DNA from 2 places in the Nocardioides asiaticus genome. Region 1 is predicted to be linked to the other one. Evidence: predicted binding sites of a transcription regulator. Region 1 holds the regulator's gene; the other holds the start of a gene.

The links. The regulator LexA, encoded in region 1, represses DNA repair genes until DNA is damaged. The targets are predictions, from matches to a motif close to TCGAACANNTGTTCGA.
Region 2: recA (recombinase RecA) is a predicted target of LexA. The motif match lies at 2,424-2,439, and genes of this name have one in related genera.

What each region holds. Positions count from the first base shown of each region.
Region 1 covers NZ_JBDZDM010000001.1:1,167,218-1,171,663, reverse strand. Annotated here, with positions in the region: gene ABLE53_RS05690 (phosphatase PAP2 family protein) at 1-152, opposite strand, end outside; gene ABLE53_RS05685 (alkaline phosphatase D family protein) at 323-2,005, opposite strand; gene lexA (transcriptional repressor LexA) at 2,115-2,876, opposite strand; gene ABLE53_RS05675 (LysM peptidoglycan-binding domain-containing protein) at 3,137-3,496, shown strand; gene ABLE53_RS05670 (hypothetical protein) at 3,820-4,443, shown strand.
Region 2 covers NZ_JBDZDM010000003.1:330,605-335,050, reverse strand. Annotated here, with positions in the region: gene ABLE53_RS12155 (phosphoribosyltransferase) at 1-531, opposite strand; gene ABLE53_RS12150 (regulatory protein RecX) at 528-1,223, opposite strand; gene recA (recombinase RecA) at 1,213-2,265, opposite strand; gene ABLE53_RS12140 (DUF3046 domain-containing protein) at 2,505-2,699, opposite strand; gene ABLE53_RS12135 (class I SAM-dependent methyltransferase) at 2,844-3,653, shown strand; gene ABLE53_RS12130 (methyltransferase domain-containing protein) at 3,650-4,446, opposite strand, start outside.

The sequences.
Region 1 (4,446 bases):
GCACGGCTCTTCGCCTCGGCGATGTTGTCGCTCGCCAGCAGCCGCGACGAGGTGTAGGCGATGTAGAGCACGGTCACGAAGACCAGCTCCCGCACCCCGGCGCGTACGCCGGCGAGCCGCTCCCATAGGGTGCGGTTCACCCTCTGTTCCATGGTGGCGACGGTCGCCTCGACGATCTCCAGGGGAGGCGTACGAGCGTCAGCCCGCTCGCCGCTGGTCCCCTGGTCCCGCACTGTGCCCCCGCTGAAGTCGCTCGATCCTGCACAGACTAGCCGGTGGGCAGCGGGAGGTTGGGAGCCTTTCGGCCCTGGTGTCGGCGGGTTCAGCGGACGGGCGCGTCGACCCGGTGGACCCGCCCACTGCCGCGGGTGGTCGCCCACGACGTCGACCAGCTGACGCCGGCGTTCTTGTCGGCCCGGTCGCCGATGACGTACCAGTCCATCTGCGCCCGCTGTCTGGTCACGTCGAGGATCGAGTAGCCGTGGTCGTCGAAGTCGAGGTAGCGCACGTGCCGGTTGGCACCCATGATGGCTGTCTCCACGGCCCGGCTCGTCGTGTGCGCCGGGGTGCCGGTGATGTCCTTGAGGTTGCTCGAGGTGACCGAGGTGCCGACGAACTCGACCCCGGCGGTGCCGCCCAGCGGATAGATCGCGGAGTCGTAGGGCAGGTCGCACGCCCACCCCGAGTGGATGTCGCCGGTGATGAAGACGACGTCCTCGATCCTGTGGGTGCGGATGTGGTCGAAGAGCTCGGTCCGGTCGGCGGTGTAGCCGTCCCACTGGTCGACGTTGTAGGCGACCCCGTTGTCGGGGAGCAGGCCGGTGACGTCGTTGACCGGACCGATCACGTCCTTCGGCAGCGCGGCGAACGTGACCGGAGCGATCATGACCGGGTTGCCGACCACCTTCCAGGTCGTGGGCGCGTTCCTGAGGCCGGACTTGAGCCAGCTCAGCTGGTCGGTGCCGGTGATCGTGCGGTCCGGGTCGTCGACGGCGGCCAGCCCGTCGGTCGTCTGGTCGACCTGCTTGGAGCGGTAGGAGCGCAGGTCGAGCATGCTCAGCTCGAGCACCGTGCCGAACCTGAAGCGCCGGTAGATCCGGTCGTTCAGGTGGCTCTGGTCGAGGGCGGCGGTCCCGTCGAGGCGCACCGGCATCCATTCGTCGTACGCCTTGTGGGCGTGGGTCTTGCGCGCCTTCCAGTCGTACTCGCCCGGGCTGTTGTTCTCCGCCCCGTTGCGCCACTGGTCGTTGGCGACCTCGTGGTCGTCCCAGGTGACGATCCACGGGAAGCGGGCGTGGAGATCGGCGAGGTCGGGGTCGCGCTTGTACTGCGCGTGCCGGATCCGGTAGTCGGCCAGGGTGTGGACCTCGTGGGCCGGCTGGTGCTTGCGGATGTCGATGTCGTCGGGCCCGTAGCCGTACTCGCCCGGGCCGTACTCGTAGAAGTAGTCGCCGAGGTGGACGATCGCGTGCAGGTCGGTGCGCTTCGCGAGGTGGCGGTACGCCGAGAACCAGCCGGCCTGCAGGTTGGCGCAGGACACGACGCCGAACCGGATCCGGCCGGGGGTCGCCGTCGGTGCGGGCGCGGTGCGGGTGCGGCCGACCCGGCTGTGCTGGCCGGCGTACGAGAAGCGGTAGTTGTACGCCGTCGCGGGCCTCAGCCCGGTGACGTCGAGCTTGACCGTGTGGTCGCGCCACGGGCCGGTCGTGAACGTGCCGTGCTTCACGACGGTCTTGAAGGTCGGCGAGGTGGAGACCTGCCAGCCGACCTTGACGTGCGGGCCCCTGCCCGAGCCCGGCCTGCTGGCGGCGGTCGGCGTCACCCGGGTCCAGATGACGACGGCGTGGGGGAGCGGGTCGCCAGAGGCGACGCCGTGCTGGAAGTGTCGGAGCGCGGCTGCGGCGTCGGCGTACGGCGCCGGGAGGACGGCCGCCCCGACGCCCGCCAGGCCCGCGCCGAGGCCGCCGGCGAGCAGGCGGCGGCGGTCGAGGGGAGTGTGGGTCACGCTCGGAGAACGACGCAGCCGCCGGCGCGTGACGCGCCGGCGGCTGTTGTTCACCCATCGTTGGTCGAGCCCGGACACGAAGTGGCCGGTGTCGAGACCAAGAGAGTCGTCAGAGGCTCCGCAGGACCGCGGTGACCTTGCCGAGGATGGTGGCGTGCGTGCCGTCGATCGGGTCGTAGGCCGGGTTGTGCGGCAGCAGCCAGACCTTGCCGTCCTTGCGCTGAAGGGTCTTGACCGTCGCCTCGCCGTCGATCATCGCGGCGACGATCTCGCCGTTCTCCGCCGTCGGCTGCTGGCGCACGACCACGAAGTCGCCGTCGCAGATCGCCGCGTCGACCATGGAGTCGCCGGAGACGTGCAGGAGGTAGAGCGTGCCGTCGCCGACGAGCTGCTTCGGCAGCGGGAAGACGTCCTCGACCCGCTCCTCGGCGAGGATCGGGCCGCCGGCGGCGATCCGGCCGACGACCGGGACGAGGGTCGCCTCCGGGTTGGCGTCGCCGATGCCGGTCTCGTCGTAGGCCGTCTCCTCGGCCGCCGAGATCGACTTGCGGGCCGCGAGGACCTCGGGCAGGAACACCTCGAGTGCCCGCGGCCGGTGCGGGTCGCGCTTGATGAAGCCCTTCTGCTCGAGCACCTTCAGCTGGTGGGCGACGCTGCTGGTGCTCGTCAGGCCCACCGCCGAGCCGATCTCGCGCATGCTCGGCGGGTAGCCCCGCTTCTCGATGCAGTCGCGCAGGTGAGCCAGGATGCGCTGCTGGCGCGGGGTCAGCCCGGTGGCGTCGGGCGGGCCGTCGGGAAGCTCGCTCACGGCGGTCGTGGACCGCTTGGCGGAGGTGGACGCCGGGGTCGGCTCCTTGGTCGGCTTGGTCATGTGCCCACGGTAGACCGGGCCGTTGCCGACTTCAAACATCTGTTCGAAGCGTGTCGCGATCTGTGGACAACGGGCGGTTCGAACATTTTTTCGGCCCGGGCCCTTGATCTCGTTCGAACAGGTGATCTACTCTCGATCACGTGTTCGATCGAATGCGTGATCGAACGGACGCGATCCGGCGCTCGTCCCGAACTGTCGGTGGCCGTCTGTAGACATCTCGTCGAGCGCACCAGCCACCCCACTTCCCCAGGAGACCGGCGATGACCACGACCACCCTCGACCAGTTCATGGCCCCGGCCCGGCCCGTGGATCGGGCGCCGCGGCGCGGCTCGAGCGTGCGGCTGACCCGCCGCGGCCGCGTGGTGGTGTTCCTCGTCGCCCTCGGTCTGCTGCTCGCGGCGGGGTTCCTCGGCGCCGGCCTCTCCGGCGCCGCCCAGGAGAAGGGCAACGCTGTCCCGACCCACACCGTCGTCGTCGAGCCCGGCGACACGCTCTGGGATCTCGCCTCCGACGCCGCCGACGGCGGCAGCGTCCGCGACATGGAGCAGCAGATCAAGGACCTCAACGGGCTCGACTCCGGCATGCTCGCCGCCGGCCAGTCGCTGCGCATCCCGAACTGACCACACCGCCGGGCTGCCTCCGTCGCCGCTCGGCCACAGACGGCCGTCAGCTGATTCGACCCCGGCTGGCGGCACCTACAGGGGAAGAGAAAGAGGGGCGGGGCGGGAGGACCAGCGTCCGACCGCCCCGCCCCGGCTTTGCAGACGTCATACGTCCCGCGGCGCGCAGTGTCCCCGTCCGTATGACGTTGTTCCTACGTCATACGGGCGGCCACCGCACCGCGAGCCATGCGTCGTCCACACCAGGGGCTCGCGTCGCTGCCCTCCACAGACCGGGTCGACGCAGGCGCGGGCGGTCGGTGGAGTCTTCGATCGTCGTACGCATGACCAAGCCACTCAGCACGCAGAAGCAGGTCGAGCTCGAGCTCGGGATGCTCAAGGAGCGACAGTCGTACGTCGTGTCGCGGCCCCAGCTCTATGCCGCCGGTGTGACTCGCGGCGAGATTCGGCATCACGTGCGGATGGGTCGCTGGCAGCTCATCGGCGACCAGAGCGTGTGCCTCCACAACGGTCCGATCTCCTGGGAGGGCCATTGCTGGGCGGCTGTGTTCCAGGGCGGGCCGCGGGCCTGCCTCGATGGGGCGGCTGCGCTGATCGCCAGCGGCCTGGAGCGGTACGACGAGGAGCGGATCCGTGTCTCGGTGCCGCGCGGCACACGGATCCGGCGTACGCCGCTCTACGACATCCGGCAGACACGCCGCTGGTCGGCCGACGACGTCGTGGAGATCGGGATACCTCGCACCAGACCCGCCATCGCGGCCGTGCGGGCAGCGCTGTGGGCACGGAGCGATCGGCAGGCGGCGTACGTCGTGAGCATCGCCGTCCAACAGGGACTCACCCGGCCCGAGGACATCGGCCGCGAGCTCCTGCGGGTCCGACGCGACAAGCGCCGCTTGTTCCTCCACGTCGTCGTCGGCGACCTGCTCGGTGGTGCTCGGGCCGCGTGACCG
Region 2 (4,446 bases), on a different contig from region 1:
TCAGTGCGCCATCCCGCCGTGGCGGTCGACGAGCGGTGGCTGCGCGGACCAGGGGAAGTCGATCCACTGCTCGGTGCGGCGCCAGACGAAGTCGGGCCGGATGACGGAACGAGGCTTCTCGTAGATGACGGCTGTCCTGGCCTCGGCCACGTGGCCCTCGCAGAATTGCTGCACGATCTCCAGCGTCCTGCCGGTGTCGGCGACGTCGTCCGCGATGAGCACCCGGAGGCCGTTGAGATCCACGGCCGCCGGGGTCGGCGGCAGCATGATGGGGACCTCGAGCCGCTGGTCGACGCCGGTGTAGAACTCGACGTTCACGGCCGAGAGGTTCTTGACGTCGAGGGCATAGCCGAGCCCCATCCCCAGCCCGAGGCCGCCCCTGGCGATGGACAGGACCAGGTCGGGCTCGTAGCCGCTGTCGACCACCTGCTGTGCGAGCTCGCGCACGGCGAGGCCGAACATCTCGTAGGTCAGCACCTCCCGGGCAGGGGTGGCGGCGTCGGGCGTCTCTGCGTCGGGCTCAGGCGTCACGCGTCAGATTCTGGCATCCCGTCGCCGAGCTCGTCTGCGCCGAGCTCGTCACGCACGATCGCGAAGGCGACGCCGGGGCCGTAGCCCTTGCGAGCCAGCATCCCGACGAGGCGACGGACCTTCGTCTGCTCGTCGAGCCGGGACATGGACCGCAGCTTCTTGCGGACCAGCGAGCGCCCCGCTGCCCGCTCGTCGTCGGGGTCGACCTCGTCGAGCGCCTCGCGGGCGATCTCGTCGTCGACGCCCTTGCGTCGCAGCTCCTGGGCCAACGCGCGCCGGGCCAGGCCCTTGCCGGGCTGCCGACTGGCGATCCAGCTGCGGGCGAAGGCGGCGTCGTCGACGAGTCCGACCTCCTCGAACCGGTCGAGCAGCCGGGTGGCGATCTCGTCGGGGACGTTGCGCTTGGCCAGCTTCTCGGCCAGCACCTTGCGGCTGCGGGCCTGGCCGGTCAGCTGGTCGAGCAGGATCTTGCGGGCGACGGCCTCGTGGTCGGGCTCAGGGTCCTCGCTGGTGGGACGCTCGGGCCCGTCGGGCCCGTCGGGCGCGGTGGACGCGCGGCGGGTCCACGCGTCCACTCCGTCCGAGACGTCTCCGAGCCAGTCGGGTGGCGAGAGATCCGGCGGATCGACGAGATCCGCCGGATCGGGCCTGTCGAGCGCCGTCCCGAGCTCGTCGAGGGGATCAGAAGTCATCGACACCGATCGGGTCGGCCGGAGCGCCGTCGACCGGCTGGTCGACGGTGGGACCGACGCCGAGCTTCTCGAGGATCTTCTTCTCCAGCTCGTTGGCGAGGTCGGGGTTGTCCCGCAGGAAGTTGCGGGCGTTCTCCTTGCCCTGGCCGAGCTGGTCGCCCTCGTAGGTGAACCAGGCACCGGCCTTGCGGATCAGCCCCGCCTCGACGCCGACATCGATGAGGCCGCCCTCACGGCTGATGCCCTGGCCGTACATGATGTCGAACTCGGCCTGCTTGAACGGTGGGGCCACCTTGTTCTTCACGACCTTGACGCGGGTGCGGTTGCCGACCATGTCGGAGCCGTCCTTGAGCGTCTCGATGCGCCGCACGTCGAGGCGGACCGAGGCGTAGAACTTCAGCGCCCGGCCACCGGTGGTGGTCTCCGGCGAACCGAACATGACGCCGATCTTCTCGCGCAGCTGGTTGATGAAGATCGCGGTCGTGCCGGCGCTGTTGAGCGCGCCGGTCATCTTCCGCAGCGCCTGGCTCATCAGCCGGGCCTGGAGGCCGACGTGGCTGTCGCCCATCTCACCCTCGATCTCGGCGCGCGGCACGAGGGCCGCGACGGAGTCGATGACGATGAGGTCGAGGGCACCGGAGCGGATCAGCATGTCGGCGATCTCGAGCGCCTGCTCGCCCGAGTCGGGCTGGCTGACCAGGAGAGCGTCGGTGTCGACGCCGAGCGCCTTGGCGTAGTCCGGGTCGAGGGCGTGCTCGGCGTCGATGAAGGCCACGATCCCGCCGGCCCGCTGGGCGCTGGCCACGGCGTGCAGCGCGACCGTCGTCTTACCGGAGGACTCGGGGCCGTAGATCTCCACGACCCGGCCCCGTGGCAGGCCGCCCAGGCCGAGCGCCACATCGAGGGCGATCGACCCGGTGGGGATCACCTCGAGGGGGGCGCGGGAGTCGTCGCCCAGTCGCATGACCGAGCCCTTGCCGAACTGCCGCTCGATGTTGGCGAGCGCGGCGTCGAGCGCCTTCTCGCGGTCACCACCAGCCATGATGTTCCTTCCCTGCGGAGTCTGCTTGCCCCGCTTCTGCGTCGCTTGTCCTCGTGTTCTCGTCATCAAGGCTGGACGCTAGACGGGGCCACCGACAGTCCTCGCCGAGTGCCTGTGGATCACGTCGACCAGCGCGCCACCTGTGGACACAATCTAGCCCGAACAGATGTTCGATGCACCCCATTGTCGCGGGCGTGTCGCGGATCCGCCGGAGTCGTTCCCCCGGCGGATAGGACGGGTCAGCGCTCGCGCGGGGGCAGCCCGAGCACGCGCCAGACCGCCGCCCAGACCTCCTTCGGAGGAACACCGGCCGCGAGCGCCTCCGACGCCGTACGCCCACCGAGCTCGGCGATGACGAACTGGTCCGCCCAGACGCGGTAGTAGCCCGCGCCCAGGGCGTCCTCCATCCGCGACCAGAACTCGGTGTGTCTCACCCGTCCTGGGTATCACACGACCCGTGACGCGGCCCCCACCTGGGCGAGGTGCCCGGAGGTAAACCGGCGTAGCGTCCTTCGACTACCCCGGGGCGTACGCCGTCCGGCGCCGCGTCGCCGGGGCCATCGCTGGGGAGGGCGACCATGACCACCTATCCGTTCGCCGACCGGTCCAACGAGCACCGGCGTCTCATCGCGCAGGGCAGCCTCTTCGACCCGCTCACCGACAGGCTCTTCGCACAAGCCGGGCTGGCTCCGGGCATGCAGGTGCTGGACCTCGGCAGCGGCGCAGGCAACGTCACGCGGCTCGCCGCCGACCGGGTGGGCCGAGACGGCCGGGTGATGGGAATCGACGCCGACCCGGCCGCGGTCGAGCTCGCCACGGCCGCTACCGAGCAGCCCAACGTCGAGTACCGCGTCGGCGACGTCTCGACGCTCGACGGGCTCGACGGCGAGGTCGACGCGGTGGTCGGCCGGCTCGTGCTGATGTATCTCCCCGACCCCGCCGACGCGCTGCGCCGTGCCGCCCGGCGGATCCGCCCGGGTGGGCTGATCTGCCTCCACGAGGGCGACCTCGAGTACCTGCCGGCCGGCGGTCCGCCCACGCCGCTGTGGACCCAGGTGCACCACTGGTTCGTCGAGGCACTACAGAAGGCCGGCGTCGCCACCCGGCTCGGCCCCGACCTCTTCACCACGTTCCGTGCCGCGGGGCTCCCGGCGCCGCACCTGGTGGTCGAGCAGTACGCCGAGGGCGGCCCCGGCGCACCCGCCTGGGCGTGGGCCAACGTCTACTCCTCCGCCCTTCCGCTCATGGAGCGGTTCGGCCTCGCCACCCGCGCCCAGCTCGACCCGGAGACGCTCGCCGACCGGCTCCTCGCCGAGACGCTCTCCGTCCACGGCTGCGTCCTGGGCCCGCCCATGACCGGTGCGTGGTGCCGGCTGCCGCTGGCCTAGGCGCGACGGGCCAGGACGTCGAGCCACACCTCGCCGCGCAGTCCGTCGGCGTGGCCCACCTCGACGACCTTCCAGCCCGCCTGCCCGAGGGCGGCCCGGAGAGGCTCCTCACGCCAGTACACGAACAGCCGCGGAGCCGCCACCCGCCCATGGGTGGACCAGGCCTCGCCGTCGCCCTCCTTGAGCGAGACGTGCAGCACTCCCCCGCGACGCGTCACCTCGGCGAGGCGGCGCAGGACGGCCGGGAGGTCCTCGCGGGCGACGTGGAGCAGGCACGCGCTGGCCCAGACCGCGTCGTAGGGCCGGTCCGGCTCCGCAGGGTCGCGCAGGTCGTCGACGAGCGGGTCGAGGACGTCAGCCTCGTGGCCGCTGCCGCGGAGGAGCTCGGCGAACGCCGGCGTGATGTCGGTACGCCGCACCCGCGCTCTCCCGGCCTCGAGCGCGAGCGCGTCGCGGCCGCCGCCGCTGCCGATCTCGAGGACGTGGCAGCCGGGACCGACCAGGGCGAGGAAGCGGTCCATGACCGAGCGGAGCGACTCCCCGATCTCGGTGGTGCCGGCGGCGTAGTCGGCCGCTGCCCCGTCGTAGGCCGCCACCGTCGCGGCCCTCCCGGCCGAGCGGACGTCCCAGAGATGGTGGACGGCGTCATGGAGGTGGTAGCGCCCGATGCTCTCCACCGTGAACTCGCTGCCGTCGGAGCGCAGCCCGCGCCGCCCCCACGCTCCCGGCGGCACCGACTCGTAGACGTCGGCCGCCTCGTCGGCGGCGTCGAGGAGCTCGGCGGCGACGGTCT